DNA from 3 places in the Pseudoalteromonas sp. c7(2019) genome. Region 2 is predicted to be linked to each of the others. Evidence: predicted binding sites of a transcription regulator. Region 2 holds the regulator's gene; each other region holds the start of a gene.

Region 1 (5,651 bases), on a different contig from region 2:
ATGCCGTCCATTAACGGCCCTTCAATTACGTGAATAGGTTTAGCTGCTGCGGCGCGGCATTCTTCGGTATCTTCATCTATAAAGGTAGTAATACCTTTTACAAGCGCGTGCTCAAGGCGTTTTGCAACAGGCCATGTGCGCCACTCTAAATCTTCTACTCGCTCGGCTTGCGCCATACCCGAGTATTTTGGTGCAAGCTCTACTAAACGCTCGCCTGCGCCAGAGTCGGTGTTAAGTATTACGTCTGTAACGGCTTTACGTAACTCTTCTGGTATATCATCGTAAACGGCTAGTTGCCCCGCATTTACAATACCCATGTCCATACCCGCTTGAATGGCATGATATAAAAACACCGAGTGAATAGCTTCACGTACAGGGTTATTACCCCTAAACGAAAACGATACATTTGATACACCACCCGACACTTTACAGTGCGGTAAGTTTTGTTTAATGCGGCGTGTGCCTTCAATAAATTCTACGGCGTAGTTGTCGTGCTCTTCAATACCGGTGGCTACGGCAAATATATTAGGGTCGAATATAATATCTTCTGGCGCAAAGCCAATGTCTTCTACCAATATTTTATAACTGCGCGCACATATTGCGAACTTACGGTCTGCCGTGTCGGCTTGCCCGTCGGTATCAAACGCCATTACAACAGCGGCTGCACCAAAGCGTTTTATTATTTTAGCTTGGCGAATAAACGGCTCTTCACCCTCTTTTAGCGATATTGAGTTAACAATTGCCTTGCCTTGAATACACTTTAAGCCTGCTTCTATTACTTCCCATTTTGAGGAGTCGACCATAATTGGTACGCGAGAAATATCAGGCTCTGAGGCTATTAAGTTTAAAAACTTAACCATGGCGGCTTTTGAGTCCAACATGGCTTCGTCCATGTTTATATCAATAACCTGTGCGCCATTTTCTACTTGTTCGCGGGCCACTGTTAGCGCGGCTTCAAAGTCTTCTTCCATGATTAAACGTTTAAACATGGCAGAACCCGTTACATTGGTACGTTCGCCGACATTAGTAAATACTGCTATTTGTTGGGTCATGCTGGCTCCTTAATTTAAGTTACAGGCTTCAAGGCCTGATAAACGCATGCGTACTTCAAGCTCTGGTAGTTGGCGTGGTTTAACGCCCGCTAAACCTTTTGCAAAAGCGCGAATATGCGCAGGCGTGGTGCCACAGCATCCGCCTACTATATTAATAAAGCCCGATTTACCCCAATCGATAATTTCGGTTGCCATATCGCCCGCTTCTAAGTCGTATTCACCAAACTCATTTGGTAAGCCCGCATTAGGATGTACCGATGTAAAGGTTTCGCACACGCGCGATAACTCTTCTACATACTGGCGCAGTAAATCAGGACCAAGCGCACAGTTTAGACCAATAGAAATAGGCTTAATATGGCGAATAGAATTATAAAATGCTTCGGTTGTTTGCCCCGAAAGCGTACGACCAGATGCGTCGGTAATAGTACCTGAGATCATAACTGGTAATGTGCGCCCTGCTTGCTCAAAGGCTTCTTCTACGCCAAACGAGGCCGCTTTTGCGTTAAGGGTGTCGAATATAGTTTCGATTAATATTAAATCGGCGCCGCCTTCCATTAATGCAAGTGTTGATTCAATATACGCAGTAACCAGCTTATCAAAGGTGACATTTCGGTAACCCGGATCATTTACGTCTGGCGAAATTGAACACGTTTTAGATGTCGGCCCTAAAACACCGGCTACATAGCGTGGTTTTTCTGGCGTTTTAGCCGTAAATTCATCGCAAATTGCGCGTGCTAATTTAGCCGACTCTAGGTTTATTTCACGGCTTAAGCTTGCCATGTCGTAATCTTCCATCGAAATATTGGTCGAGTTAAACGTGTTGGTTTCGATAATATCGGCGCCCGCTGATAAAAAACCACGATGAATATCAGTGATTAAATCGGGCTTGGTTAGGCTTAATAAATCGTTATTGCCTTTAATTAATACATGCCAGTCTTTAAAACGCTCTCCGCGATAGTCTTCTTCTTCTAGCTTATGATCTTGGATCATGGTGCCCATAGCGCCATCTAAAATTAAAATGCGTTCTTTTAATGCGGCGCTTATTTCGGCTTGCTTATTATTTGTAGGAGCGTTATTCGGCATAGTTGTTAGTCCTCACGTCTTGGCTAACTAAATTAATATCATACGGTGTGGTTTGGTACACGTAGTAATTTAACCAGTTCGAAAAAAGTAAAAAAGCATGGCTTTGCCACGTTTTTGAAGGTTGTTTGGTTGCATCGTCATCCGGAAAATAATTTTCGGGTTTTGGTGCATTAGGGCTCTTTTTACAATCGCGCTCGTATTCTGCTTTTAGCGAGTCGGCGTCGTACTCTGGGTGGCCGGTTATAAACACTTGGCTACCTGATTTATTTTTAAGTAAGTAAGCCCCTACTCGCTCAGAACCTGCCAGTACTACTAACTCGCCACAGGCGTTTATTTTATTTATATCAATGTGGCCGTAGCGTGAGTGCGGTACTAAAAAGGTGTCGTCGAATCCGCGAGTCAGTGCGCCGTGATCAAAGTAACATTGGTGGGTAAATACGCCACACAGTTTGTCGTCTTTTAAATCGCGCTTTAAATTGTAACGGTGATATAACGCTGCATGTGCTGCCCAACACGAAAATAACGTAGAGGTAACGTGTTGCTCAGCCCAATCAATAATGACTTTTAGCTCATCCCAGTACGCTACATCGTCGTATTCTAAATGCGCAAGTGGCGCACCGGTTACAATTAACGCATCGTAATTGTTGTCTTTAACCTCAGAAAAATAACGATAAAAGGTATCAAGGTGCTCTTCTGAATTACTGCTACTGCGGTGAGTGTCGAGACGCAGTAGTTCTACGTTTACTTGCAAAGGCGAGTTGGCAAGCAAACGAATAAACTGAACTTCGGTTTCTACTTTATTAGGCATTAAGTTTAAAATAGCCAAACGCATTGGGCGTATCTCTTGCGTTTTTGCACGTGTTTTTGGCATTACAAATACGTTTTCTTGACGTAAACGTGCAATTGCCGGCAACTCGTCTTTTACTGTAATTGGCATACTTTACTCCTGCTCATAAAAACCGAAGCTTAATTATGAACTGAAAGTAAAAAATATCAACCTCTAGATGTATAGATGTCTAAATGAAATTTATTCATGATTTTATACTTTACTTACAAGCATGCTTTAGTGCTTTAAAACCCGCCATTCGTTGACTGTTTCACCTGTCAGCCACTACAATACAATATTGAAATTTTTATTATTATTTGAAGGCTTTCCTCCATGGTTTTACCTGATAAATTTATATTCTCGATGAGTCGAGTGTCTAAGGTTGTGCCACCTAAGCGCACTATCTTAAAAGATATTTCGTTACACTTTTTTCCTGGCGCTAAAATTGGTGTGCTTGGTTTAAACGGTTCTGGTAAATCTACGTTACTACGTATTATGGCCGGTGTTGACCAAGATTTTGAAGGTGATGCACATCCTCAGCCTGGTACAAAAATTGGTTATTTACCGCAAGAGCCTGTTTTAGACGAAAGCAAAACAGTTCGTGAAATTGTTGAAGAAGCTGTTGGCGAAGTTAAACACGCACTTAAACGCCTTGACGAAGTGTATAACGAATACGCCATGGAAGACGCTGACTTTGACGCACTTGCAAAAGAGCAAGGCGAGCTTGAAGCTGTTATTCAGGCGCACGATGGTCACAACATTGATAACGTTTTAGAGCGTGCTGCTGATGCACTTCGCCTACCAGAATGGGATGCTAAAATTGAGCACCTTTCAGGTGGTGAGCGTCGTCGTGTTGCTATATGTCGATTATTGCTTGAAAAACCAGACATGCTTATTCTCGATGAACCAACTAACCACTTGGATGCTGAGTCGGTTGCATGGTTAGAGCGCTTCTTACACGATTACGAAGGCACTGTTGTGGCGGTAACGCATGACCGTTACTTCCTTGATAATGTAGCGGGTTGGATATTGGAGCTTGACCGTGGTGAAGGTATTCCATGGGAAGGTAACTACTCTTCTTGGCTTGAACAAAAAGATGCGCGCTTACAGCAAGAACAAAAATCTGAAAAAGCACGTCAAAAATCAATTGCGCAAGAACTTGAATGGGTTCGTTCAAACCCTAAAGGTCGTCAAGCTAAGTCAAAAGCACGTATGGCTCAGTTTACTGAAATGCAGCAGTCTGATTACCAAAAACGTAACGAAACTAACGAGATGTTTATTCCACCTGGCCCACGTTTAGGCGACCAAGTGCTTGAAGTAACTAACCTTCGTAAGAGTTTTGGCGATCGCGTTTTAATTGACGATTTAAGCTTTAGCATGCCAAAAGGTGCCATTGTGGGCATTATTGGTGCTAATGGCGCGGGTAAATCAACGCTGTTTAAAATGATCAGTGGTGAGCAAAAGCAAGACAGCGGTAGCATTACCGTTGGCGAAAGCGTACACCTTGCTACTGTTGATCAGTTCCGCGACGGTATGGACGAAAGCAAAACTGTTTTCCAAGAAATATCAGACGGCCAAGACGTACTAAAAATTGGTAACTTTGAGTTCCAAAGCCGTGCGTATGTAAGTCGCTTTAACTTTAAAGGTAACGATCAGCAAAAGTTTGTTAAAGACCTATCAGGTGGTGAGCGTAACCGTTTACACCTTGCTAAGTTATTAAAAGCTGGCGGCAATGTGTTACTACTCGATGAGCCAACCAATGACTTGGACGTTGAAACACTACGTGCACTAGAGAACGCTATTTTAGAGTTCCCTGGTTGTGTAATGTGTATCTCGCATGACCGTTGGTTCCTTGACCGTATTGCTACGCACATTTTAGATTACCGCGACGAAGGTCAAATTAACTTCTTTGATGGTAACTATACTGAATACGAAGAGTGGCTTAAAAAGACACTAGGTGCAGCAGCAACTGAACCTAAACGTATTAAGTACAAAAAAATTGGTTAATATTTACTGTAGCTAATTTATTACAGTAATACTAAGCCCTGCATTTATGCGGGGCTTTTTTATGCCACCAGCATTACAGGAGCATATCCTGCTAGCATGTAGAGAATTACCCGCTATGCTTAATTTATTATAAAAACAGTAAGGCTAAATTAGGTTATGCAAAATCGTCGTCAGTTTTCTCGTGTTTTATTTTCAACCGATGCACAAGTAATTTTTAATGATCACCAATACCCATGTAAATTACTTGATGTATCTTTGCATGGCGCATTAATCACTAAATGTGATGCTTTTATTGGCAACCAAAATAGCCAAGCTGTTCTGCGTTTTTCGCTGCCTCAAAGCGAAATAGAAATAAAAATGGAGGTTGTGGTGTGCCATATAGAAGCAGATCATATTGGTTTAAAATGCCACCATATTGATATAGACAGCATTACTTATTTAAAGCGTTTAATAGAGCTAAACTTAGCTGATGACGAACTATTACATCGCGAACTCGCTATGTTGATTCACGACACGCAAGAATAGACTCATTTGGATTAGTTGATTACCATAGTGCAAACTTTTTAACTTGTGCAAACATGACTTTAAATCCACATTTACCTTTGGTGTATCACCCTAACTACTCGTTTAATTTCGATCCAAAGCATCGTTTTGCAATGAGTAAGTTTGCACATTTATATCAG
Region 2 (5,651 bases):
CATATTAATACTGGTTTTATCAGGCGATTCACCTTGGCGAAGTGCACCAGGTAGCGCTATATGAATAGTTTCGCCTAATGGGTAGCAATAATAGCGGGCAGTAAAGCTAAGGAGTTCTAAATGCTGGGCACTTAAAATAGGGGCGTCGTCTATTACCTCTATAATATTTTTAATTTTATTTAAAGGGACGTCGGTACTGCTTTTAATACCCAAAACAACCGCTACTTTTTTTTGATTACCAAAAGGTACCAAAACCCGCATGCCAGGTAGTAAAGGAGTTGATAAGCCACTGAGCTGTTCTTCTATTTTATAATCAAAGGTGCGTGGAAGCGGGACTTTAATAGCAACTTCAACAAAACTCATAACAACTCAACCCGTAAAATTAATGCTGTAATGTACTAAAAATAACGCTAAAAACCTACTAGCAATAGCGCTTGAGACAGAGATTGTTCACTTTTTTGGCAAAAATATAAATAAATACTTGTGTGGGGGGAGGTTGTTGGATAAAATCCGCCACCAACAAATTTGTTTTAACGACGTATGGTGCCAAACTCCGGGTTTGGAGAGCGATGCGGCCTTAACTAGAGGTTCCTATGAAAGAAGGTATTCACCCTAAGTACGAAGTAATTTCTGCAACATGTTCATGTGGAAATAAATTCGAAACTAGCTCAACTCTTTGTAAAGACATTCACTTAGACGTATGTTCTGCGTGTCACCCGTTTTACACTGGTAAGCAAAAAGTTTTAGACACTGGCGGACGTGTTGATCGCTTCAACAAGCGCTTCGGTGCACTTGCCAGCAAGAAGTAATTATTGCTGTTTAGTTAAAAAAAGCACCTTAGGGTGCTTTTTTTGTGCCTAAAATTTGTTATTTATTATCTTATACCAACCTGCATAAATCTTTGAGCAATTTAACGAATTAAATTGCACTATAACGTCGTTAAAAAATTTTTATTTAGAACAACTAGATACAAAAATTTTAGCCTAGTTCTAGCGTAATTTTCTTAACGTTAAATAGACCCCATATATAAGCAGATTGGTATTATTTCGTTGATTTTAACGATCCCCTCCTTTTGCATAACTATTTCCTATTCTTATTCTGAGTATGCATAATCCTTTACAGACAAATCGATAGATATTCTCTATATTTTAAATAGTACAATTTTTAACTAGGTTGATAAAAGTAGCTAACGTGGGCTTATCTGTTTTTAAAGTAGGGTAGTAGGCTGTTATTCTAAGTTTATGCTGATACTTTAAGTATACATTTTATAAGATTTTGATAGGCATAAAAGCACCTTAAAACTTACTTTTTAGGTGAATTTTTATTTATTAAATGTTGATATAATCCTGCAAAGTTACTGAAAAACCTCTTAAAATTATAGGATATAGCATATAACAGGATAGACCTGATATTGCTTGGAATTTAAAAATAATAAGGGTATCGTACCCCAAGACTCCATCTCTCACTTTAACTTAAATTGCAGGATACAATCGCGTTATGTCTGACTTTCGTGAACAAGCACTACATTACCACTCACATCCCGTACCAGGTAAAATTAGCATTGAGCTTACAAAACCAGCTGAAACGGCTCATGATCTTGCACTTGCGTATAGCCCAGGTGTTGCCGAACCTGTACGTGAAATAGCTGCAGATCCTGCAAATGCTTATAAATATACTGGTAAAGGTAACATGGTTGCGGTTATTACTAATGGTACTGCAATTCTAGGCCTTGGTAATTTAGGTCCTTTAGCGTCTAAGCCCGTAATGGAAGGTAAAGCGTTATTGTTTAAACGTTTTGCAGGGCTTGATTCTATCGATATTGAAGTTAAGCACAAAACAACAGAAGACTTTATTAATACGGTTGCCAATATTGCCGACACATTCGGTGGTATTAACCTTGAAGATATTAAAGCACCAGAGTGTTTTGAAATAGAAAAAGCATTAATAGAGCGTTGTAGTATTCCTGTTTTTCATGATGATCAACACGGTACTGCCATTGTAACGGCTGCTGGTATGTTAAATGCGCTAGAAGTACAAGGTAAGTCAATTGAAGATGCAATTATTGTATGTTTAGGTGCAGGCGCTGCCGCTGTTGCGTGTATGGAGCTGTTAATTAAGTGTGGTGCACTGCGTGAACACATTTATATGCTTGACCGCAAAGGTGTTATTCATACCCGCCGCGATGACTTAAATGAATATAAACAGCTTTTTGCTAACAATACCGATAAGCGTACATTGCAAGATGTAATTGCAGATGCGGATGTATTTGTGGGTGTTTCTGGCCCTAACTTATTAGCGGCTGAAGATTTAAAGCTAATGGCTGCAAAACCAGTTGTGTTTGCATGTTCAAATCCAGATCCTGAGATTGATCCTGCACTTGCGCACGGCGCACGCAACGATTTAATCATGGCAACAGGACGCTCTGATTACCCTAACCAAGTTAATAATGTTTTATGTTTCCCGTTTATTTTCCGTGGTGCACTTGATGTACGTGCAAGCGCTATTAACGATGAAATGAAAATTGCTGCAGTAGATGCTATTCGAAGTATTGCCAAAGAGCCAGTACCTGCAGAAGTTTTAAAAGCCGCTGGTGTAGATAAACTAGAATTTGGTGCGCAGTATATTATTCCAAAACCAATGGATCCACGTTTACTGCCGCGTATAGCAAGAGCTGTTGCACTTGCTGCTATTGAGTCAGGTGTTGCACAAATTGAGCTACCTGAAAACTATATGCAGTAAATCTATACAGTAGAGCTATGCAATAAAATTTAGACATAAAAAAACCTCAGTAATTACTGAGGTTTTTTTGTCTTTGTAATATTTATTCTTCGTTTAAAACGGGTACTTCTAGACCCATTTCTTGCATTATTTTTTTAACTTCTTCTGGCACTTTTTCGGCGTTATCTTTACGTAAGTCATCGTCATTTGGTAAAGGTTGGCCAGTAAAAGCATGCAAAAATGCCTCACATAGCAATTCACTATTTGTAGCATGGCGAAGGTTATTGATTTGACGACGTGTACGTTCGTCAGTTAATACCTTTAATACATTTAGCGGGATCGAAACGGTGATCTTTTTAACTTGCTCTGATTTTTTACCGTGTTCTGCGTATGGGTGAATATACTCACCATTCCATTTAGCCATAAGATGTATCGTTGCCTCAGATTATTAATTTCTCACACGGTATAAAAAGCGTGTAAATATGCGTGAAATTCTATCGATTTAAAAAAGATAGTCAAATAATAGATACCGATCTATCTTAATAAGCCTATTGTAGGTGTAAAGATAAGCACACTTTTGTGAGCTAAAATGTGTTATTCGCAGAGGCCCCTTCTACTTTTAGCCATCTAGAGCTTTAAAATACTTTGACTTATCAAAACGGATAACTTACTCTTTTAGACGTCTAAACATCCAAATTAATCAGGTGACGAATATGAGCGAAAAAAACAAAGCGACCATTGCTGTACGTAACGGCGTTGATGCTGATAAACATCATGGTGCGGTGGTACCGCCAATTTATTTATCGACTACTTATTCGTTTGCCGACTTTGATACTAAGCGTGAGTATGATTATGGTCGTAGCGGTAATCCTAATCGTGATATTTTAGCTGAGACGCTTGCTAAGCTTGAAGGTGGCGCTCGTGGCATAATTACAGCTACAGGCATGGCTGCCGTGCATTTAGCTACTCAGCTACTTAATAGTGACGATACGTTAGTAATTCCACATGATTGTTATGGTGGCAGCTATCGTTTATTTACATCTTTACAAAAACGCGGACTACTAAAGCTCGAAATATTAGATTTAACAAAAGAAGAAAGCCTTCAACAAATTTTAGTAATTAAACCAAAGCTTATTTGGATAGAAACCCCAAGTAACCCAGTACTTCGTTTAACAGATATTAAAGCGGTTACCGATGTGGCTAAGCAATGCGGTGCATTGGTGGCTGCAGATAACACGTTTTTGTCGCCTGCCTTACAAAACCCTATTAAGTTTGGTGTAGATATTGTGGTGCATTCAACCACTAAATACATTAACGGACACTCAGATGTAGTAGGCGGCGCTGTTATTGCAGCAACACAAAAGTTAGGCGATGAGCTTGCTTGGTGGGCTAATAACATTGGTATTACGGGTGCGCCTTTTGATAGCTATTTAACGCTTCGTGGTTTACGTACTTTAAATGTGCGCCTAAGGCAGCATCAAGAAAATGCACTGGCAATAGCTAAGTACCTTGAAAGCTCTGAATATGTAAGCCAAGTTTACTACCCAGGTCTTGAGTCACATCCTCAACATGAGCTGGCTAAAGCACAGCAACTTGGTTTTGGTGGCATGGTTAGTTTTGATATTAAAGGCGATATAAATGACGCTGCAGCATTTTTAACTAGCCTTAAAACGTTTAGTTTAGCTGAGTCACTAGGTGGCGTAGAGAGCTTAATTTGTCACCCTGCAACTATGACGCACGCAGGTATGGAGGCAACAGCACGTTTAGAGGCGGGTGTGGGCGATACGCTTATTCGTATTTCGGTAGGTATTGAAGATATACACGATTTAGTCGCTGATTTTGAACGAGTGTTTGAACTTGTAAAACCAGGGCAAAATAAAAATGTTGGCCGTGTAGGCAAAGGAGCAGGCACTCCTGGTGGTAACGTTAAATTAAGTGCAGCCCGTCCGGCGCTTTGGTGATTAATATGGTCAATTGTGTACATAAATTTGGTGGCTCGAGTTTAAGCTCTAGTGAGCGCTATCAAAGCGTAGCTAAAATAATTATTGGGCATACTCAGACGGGCGACTGTGTGGTGGTATCGGCTGCGGGTAAGACAACCGATACGCTAGTATTACTTTGGCAAAGCTATCAAAAACAAGATACTCAAGCAGTAGCTGATATTTTACTGCAGTTAAATAACCATCAAAGTGATTTAATAGAGCAGTTATTACAAGCTGATTTAAAGCGCAGCGCACTTAAAACACTAAGTATCGAACTTAGCTATATTGCAGAACTTACTCAAGCTGAGCAGCTAAAAGAGGCTGCATTACTTGCACATGGCGAACTGTGGTCAGCACGTTTACTCGCTACTTATTTACAGCAGCTAAATATTGAGGCATGCGCTCAAGATGCACGTACTCTTTTTACCTTAAATGATGGCGAATTAATGCATGCGCAAAATGCGCAGCAATGTGGGCAGTTAATTTTGCCTAATAAGATAAATGTTGTTACTGGGTTTATTGCAGCAGATATCAAAGGCGATACTGTAACGCTTGGCCGAAATGGCAGTGACTACAGTGCAACACTACTTGCAAATTATTGCAATGCTAAGCAAGTATGTATTTGGACTGATACACAGGGAGTGTATAGCACTGATCCTCGAAAGGTAAAAAAAGCGATTAAATACGGCAAAATTTGCCGTGGGCAAGCTAATTTATTAGCTCGTTTGGGTAACCCTGTATTACATGCAAAAACACTATCGCCACTTAAAAACACAGATATTAAGCTAGCTGTTCGCAGTAGTTTTGACGTACAAGCAAGTCCAACAGATATAGTCAAAGAAGGTTCAGCGAAGAAAAAGCGCTTTATAACCACGTTGCAAAATGTTGACCTATTAATGGTTGAAGGATTAAGTGAAGGTGAGGTTGCAAGTGTTAGTCAGCTTATTCAGC
Region 3 (5,651 bases), on a different contig from region 2:
AGGCACTAATATCAATGGCGCTTTAGCCTATGGTGGCGCAAGTATTGGCCCTCAAATAAAAGCACTTAAAACAGCGCAAGTTATAGTGGCAACACCTGGGCGTTTGCTTGATCATATAGTTAAAGGCAGTGTGGTACTTTCAAGCGTAGACTCCTTAGTGTTTGACGAAGCTGACCGCATGCTTGATATGGGGTTTATTGATGAAATTAGACGTATATTGCGACATATACCGGGCGATCGCCAAACTTTACTATTTTCAGCTACGTTTGATGACAGCGTGTTTGAACTCAGTAAAAAGTTACTTAAAAACCCAGAGCTAATTGAAGTTGATAAACGTAACTCAGCAGCCGTTGAAGTAGAGCAAGTTATTTACGCTGTAGATGAGGATCGTAAGCGCGAACTTGTATCGCACATGATTGGTATGAAAAACTGGCGCCAAGTGCTTATTTTTACTCGCACAAAACAAATGGCTGATCAGCTTGCTAAAGAAATGTGTAAAGACGGTTTAAAAACCGAATCAATCCATGGCGACAAATCGCAAGGCGCACGCGACCGTGCATTGCAAAACTTTAAAGAAGGTATTACACGCGTACTTGTTGCAACCGATGTAGCTGCGCGTGGTTTAGATATTTCTACACTTAGATACGTAATTAACTTTGAACTACCGTACATTGCCGAGGATTACGTGCACCGTATTGGCCGTACAGGTCGTGCTGGCGAACAAGGACTTGCTATGTCGCTGGTAAGTCTTGATGAGCAATGGCTGCTAGAAGAAATTGAAGTACTACTCGATACGCGTTTAACGCCGCAGTGGTTAGAAGGTTACGAGCCAGATCCTAATAAAAAGCCAAAAGATAATCGTAAAAATACTAACAAGTCGCGAAAAGATCGCGATAAAAAACGCATCACCGGTAAAAGAGAGCCAAGTAGACGTCGCAAATAATAGCTTTTACTTTGCTTTTTTGCCTATACTGGAGCTACTAAGCAGCCGAGGTAAAGCAATGTTTGAAATTGATCAATGGGCATTTTCTGGTATTGATGGCCAAATATCTTTGCATAAATGGCAAAAAACAATTGATCTTATAACGGGGCTTTTTTCAGCCCCGTCTGGTTATATAGTTCAGGCAACAAGCAAAGGCTATCGCGTTGTTATTAGAAGTAACGAGGGTGGCTCTAACTTTGAGACCAACCCTATACTCCCTCCTCAAACTCCTCTGTTTTGTCGCCACGTAGCTGAAACTAACAATACATTATATGTTAATGATGCAAGTAATAACGATACATGGAATACCCTGTCAGAAGTCGTTGAAGACGGTGTTGAATCCTACCTAGGTTTACCCATTCATTGGCCTGAAGGCGAAGTGTTTGGCACGTTATGTTTAAAAGACACTAAAATAACAAGCTATACCGATGAATATTTTGAACTCATAGAACAACTACGTGATTTGATTGAAGACGACCTAGCGCTTGTGTATAGCTATGAGCAAATGCGCGAAATAGCCATGTTAGACTCATTAACGAATATTTATAATCGCCGAGCACTTAACTTATTAGCCCAGCAAAAACTTAACTTAGCGCTACGTTTAGGCTTTGACGTATGTTGTTTGTTTATCGATATAAACGACTTTAAAAAATTAAACGACACCTGCGGACATGAAGTGGGCGACAAAGCCTTAATTATATTGGCAGATACGCTAAAAACGCATTTAAGAGATGCTGATATAGTAGGGCGTTTAGGTGGCGATGAGTTTGTTGCAGTAATGCAAGTAAGCGATAAAAGCAAGATTAACTACATCATGGATAAAATTTCGACTGAGTATTCAAAAGCCTTACTCAAAGAAGACGTTTGCGATTTATCGCTTAGTATTGGTTATAGTTTTACTAATAAACAAAAGCAGCCCTTTGAAGCGCTATTAAATGATGCAGACCACGCAATGTATAAAAATAAACAAGCGTATAAGCTCGCTAAAAAGGCACAATAATAAAAGGAGGTTCGTCATGACTCATGCCACACAAACTTGGCTGGTTTTTTCTGCGATAGGTTTTATTTTTTCCTTAGCAATAATAAGCTTATTTGAAACGTTCCCTAGCATTAGATTTATATCTAATGAGGGAATAATTTTTGGTGTTATGTGCTCCTTTATGGGGTTTGCCTTAAAAAGGCTTGAGAGTAATAACCAAAAACACCTTCAATAAATAGCTTAAGCTGCAAATCTTTACTTGTATTTATTAATTAATTTTTCAAAGAACGGACATAAAAAAGCAAGCCATGAGGCTTGCCAAGAAGGTGTTAATTAGCTCTAACCTAGCTTTTAAGCTATTAGCTTTTCCGCAAGGTTCAATTCCATAATGGCTTTTAATAAACGGTATAAATTAATTGACGCGTCAATTTCTTCTTTACGGTTTGTTAAGCTTTCAATATTTAAGCCCAGCGGTACATCTAAATGCGCACAGCTTTTAAGTATTAAGTCGAGGTTTTCGCGGCAAATACGGACTGATTCGCTTAATGTATTGTCTGCATCAAGCATGCGCCATTTAGTTGCCTCTGGCACTGAGATACCCAACCATTGCATAAACTCTAAGGTTTTTTCGCCGCCGCACGGGGTAAACGTTAATATAATACGTTGAGGTGTAATCCCTTGTGCTTTACATGTACGTGCGTAGCTAGTAATTAGCTCTATAGTCGCTTGTGCATCGTAAACAGCTTGCGATATAAAAAACTGACAGCCTTGTGCTGTTTTTTCTATTAATCGTTCGTGCTCATTTCGTTTACTTGAATGGCGCTCGGCAATCGTAACGCCACCTAAAAAGAAATCATCTGATTGCTCAGCCATCGCTTTATAAGCATCTGGCAGGCTTAGCTTTATATCGCCTATCGATGATGGGCTACCTACTAAAACAACATTTTGTAAATCGTAGTCGTTTTTAGTTTCACTTAGCCAATCTTTAAATTCGCCTACGCCACGCTGCGCCACACTTTTATAAGTAATCACATCTTGTGCAGATAAATTACGAAGTAAATGGCTGTATTCACGCGGATCAACGGTTTGTTTAAACGCAAATGGGCGGTCTTGATTGGTTCGGCTGCTTTCGTCTTGAATGTCGTAAATTATCACGCCGTCGTATTCAATTTCGTGTAAGCGACCTAATAGCTTTTCTGCAATGGTTTTTAATTGCGCTTTATCGGTGCCAATTTTAGGCGGGGTAGTACCAATAAGATAAACACCTTGATTGGTGTCCACTATCTTCTCTTTTAGTGATAAAGCCATAATCCTCATTCCAGCTAAGTTTGTTTTGATGGATTTAATATAGCAGCCATTTAGACGTCTAGATAGATTTATTTAGTGAAAGTTTTTCAACTAACATGATGTTTATTCATAGTGCTTGTTCCCATTATTTATAATTGACACAGTTGTTTACATAATAAATTCCCTTGGGGCTCTTATATTTATTGGCTTTGGGGCATAATTAAAGAGTTAAATCTGACAACAAATTTGCTCAATTTAAAAAGGGACAACAATGAAATTTAAATTATTAGCAACCAGCTTAGCGGTATCGCTGGCGTTAACAGGTTGCGCCATGCAACAAAACCAAAGCACGCAAACAACAGCACAACAAGAACAAGTAAATAAAGCTGATGATCGTGTTTTTTCGCAAGATTATTTAATTGAAGAGCTAGAAAACGGCTTACGTGTCATGGTTGTTAAAACCGATTACCCTGATGTAGTGTCGCTGCAAATTCCGGTATCGGTTGGATCGCGTAACGAAGTTGAAGAGGGCAAAACAGGCTTTGCTCACTTTTTTGAACACATGATGTTTAAAGGCTCACAAAAATACCCTGAAGATGTGTATTCAGACATATTAAAAAATTCAGGTGTTGATAACCGCGCTTATACAACAAACGATTTTACAAACTACCATTTAAATTTTTCAAAACAGCATCTTGATAAAGTACTTGAGCTTGAAGCTGATATTTTTCAAAATTTAACCTACACCGAAGAGCAATTTAGAACCGAAGCGCAAACGGTAAAAGGTGAGTACTTAAAAAACAACGCGAGCCCAATTCGTAAATTATTAAGCGCTGTGCGCGAAGAAGCGTTTGATAAGCACACTTATAAACACACCACTATGGGCTTTTTTAAAGACATAGAAGCCATGCCTGATCAAATGGCGTACGGGAAAGAATTTTTTGCTAAGTTTTATAAGCCTGAGTATGTGTCACTTGTTATTGTGGGCGATGTAGATCCACAAGCAACAATGGCAATGGTTAAAAAGCATTGGGGCAGCTGGAAAAAGGGTAACTATGTTGCCGACATTAAAGCAGAGCCTGTTCAACAAGCACCAAAATATTTGCACCAGCAAGATGAAGCGCTACCAGGGCATTGGTTACTTGTATCGTACAAAGGCGCTGCGTGGGAGCCTGCTAAAAAAGACAGAGCGGCGCTTGATTTAATCTCACAGCTTTATTTTTCAAATAATTCAGATTTATATCAAGAGCTAGTGGTCGACAAACAAATTGCCAGCCAAATGTTTACTTATAACCCTGAGACTAAAGATCCGGGTTTATTACACGTATTTGTTAAAGTAGAAAACGCAGACGATTTAGCCACTGCGCGCGATGCCATTAACCGCACTTATGCAAAAGCACGCACTGAGCTTGTTGATGAGCAAAAGTTGAGTGATTTAAAATCGAACCTTAAATACAGCTTTATTAATGGCTTGGATTCATCGCAAGCGATTGCATCAACTCTTGCCAGCTACATGCATTTTGAGCGCGATCCTGAAGTTATAAACCAGCTATATAAATCGGCAGATAATATTACCAGCGCAGATATTAAAGCCGTTGCTAATAAATACTTTACCGATAACGCACGTACCACATTAACGATGTCGGCACTTGATAAAGCCCCAGGTTTCGAGCAAGAAGTTGATTTAAATGCGCTTACTGCAAAGCTTAAACAAGCACCTGCGGCACCTGTATTTAAAGTACTTGATAAAACGAATGGCTCGCCATTAATTGATGTTAACTTTTTATTCAATACCGGTGCGGCTGCCGACCCACAAGGCAAAAAAGGTGTTGCTGCGTTAACTGCGGCTATGCTTGCACAAGGTGGCTCAGAGGCGACAAGCTATAAAGATATTCAAAAAGCACTTTATCCGCTTGCGGGTAGCTTTGGCTATCAAATAGATAAAGAAATGCTGTCGTTCCAAGGGCGTATCCATAAAGATAATGCGGCGCAGTGGTATACACTTGTGAGCGATCAATTACTAAACCCAGGTTTTAGAGACGATGACTTTAAGCGCCTTAAAAAAGAAATGATCGACGGTATTAAATCAGGCTTAAAAGCATCTAACGATGAAGAGCTAGGCAAAGAAGTACTCTACAGTGCACTTTACAAAAATCACCCTTACGAAAGCTACAACTATGGTGATATTTCGGATTTAGAAGCGTTGACGCTAGATGATGTTAAAGCGTTTTATAACAGCGAGCTTACGCAATCTAAACTCACGGTTGGTTTAATTGGGGCTGTACCTGCAAAGCTTAAAGCTAAAATGATGAGCGATTTTGCAACGCTACCAAAAGGTGAGCAAAGCCGTTTAAGCATTCCTGATGCGCCAGTGCTTAAAGGTCATCATGCAACGATTGTAGA

What was found. Region 2 encodes MetJ, which represses methionine synthesis genes. Its sites were predicted from a motif close to TAGACGTCTAGACGTCTA; they were not measured.
Positions count from the first base shown of each region.
Region 1: metA (homoserine O-succinyltransferase) is a predicted target of MetJ. The motif match lies at 3,137-3,154, and genes of this name have one in related genera.
Region 3: GQR38_RS04280 (methylenetetrahydrofolate reductase) is a predicted target of MetJ. The motif match lies at 3,313-3,330, and genes of this name have one in related genera.

Region 1 covers NZ_WTKS01000002.1:44,661-50,311, reverse strand. Annotated here, with positions in the region: gene metH (methionine synthase) at 1-1,052, opposite strand, end outside; gene GQR38_RS02100 (homocysteine S-methyltransferase family protein) at 1,062-2,135, opposite strand; gene metA (homoserine O-succinyltransferase) at 2,125-3,072, opposite strand; gene ettA (energy-dependent translational throttle protein EttA) at 3,295-4,968, shown strand; gene GQR38_RS02085 (PilZ domain-containing protein) at 5,125-5,493, shown strand; gene GQR38_RS02080 (histone deacetylase) at 5,547-5,651, shown strand, end outside.
Region 2 covers NZ_WTKS01000008.1:71,515-77,165, forward strand. Annotated here, with positions in the region: gene priA (primosomal protein N') at 1-363, opposite strand, end outside; gene rpmE (50S ribosomal protein L31) at 594-809, shown strand; gene GQR38_RS10625 (malic enzyme-like NAD(P)-binding protein) at 1,498-2,739, shown strand; gene metJ (met regulon transcriptional regulator MetJ) at 2,822-3,142, opposite strand; gene metB (cystathionine gamma-synthase) at 3,432-4,679, shown strand; gene metL (bifunctional aspartate kinase/homoserine dehydrogenase II) at 4,685-5,651, shown strand, end outside.
Region 3 covers NZ_WTKS01000003.1:137,507-143,157, reverse strand. Annotated here, with positions in the region: gene GQR38_RS04295 (DEAD/DEAH box helicase) at 1-943, shown strand, start outside; gene GQR38_RS04290 (sensor domain-containing diguanylate cyclase) at 1,002-1,982, shown strand; gene GQR38_RS04285 (hypothetical protein) at 1,999-2,196, shown strand; gene GQR38_RS04280 (methylenetetrahydrofolate reductase) at 2,313-3,269, opposite strand; gene GQR38_RS04275 (pitrilysin family protein) at 3,520-5,651, shown strand, end outside.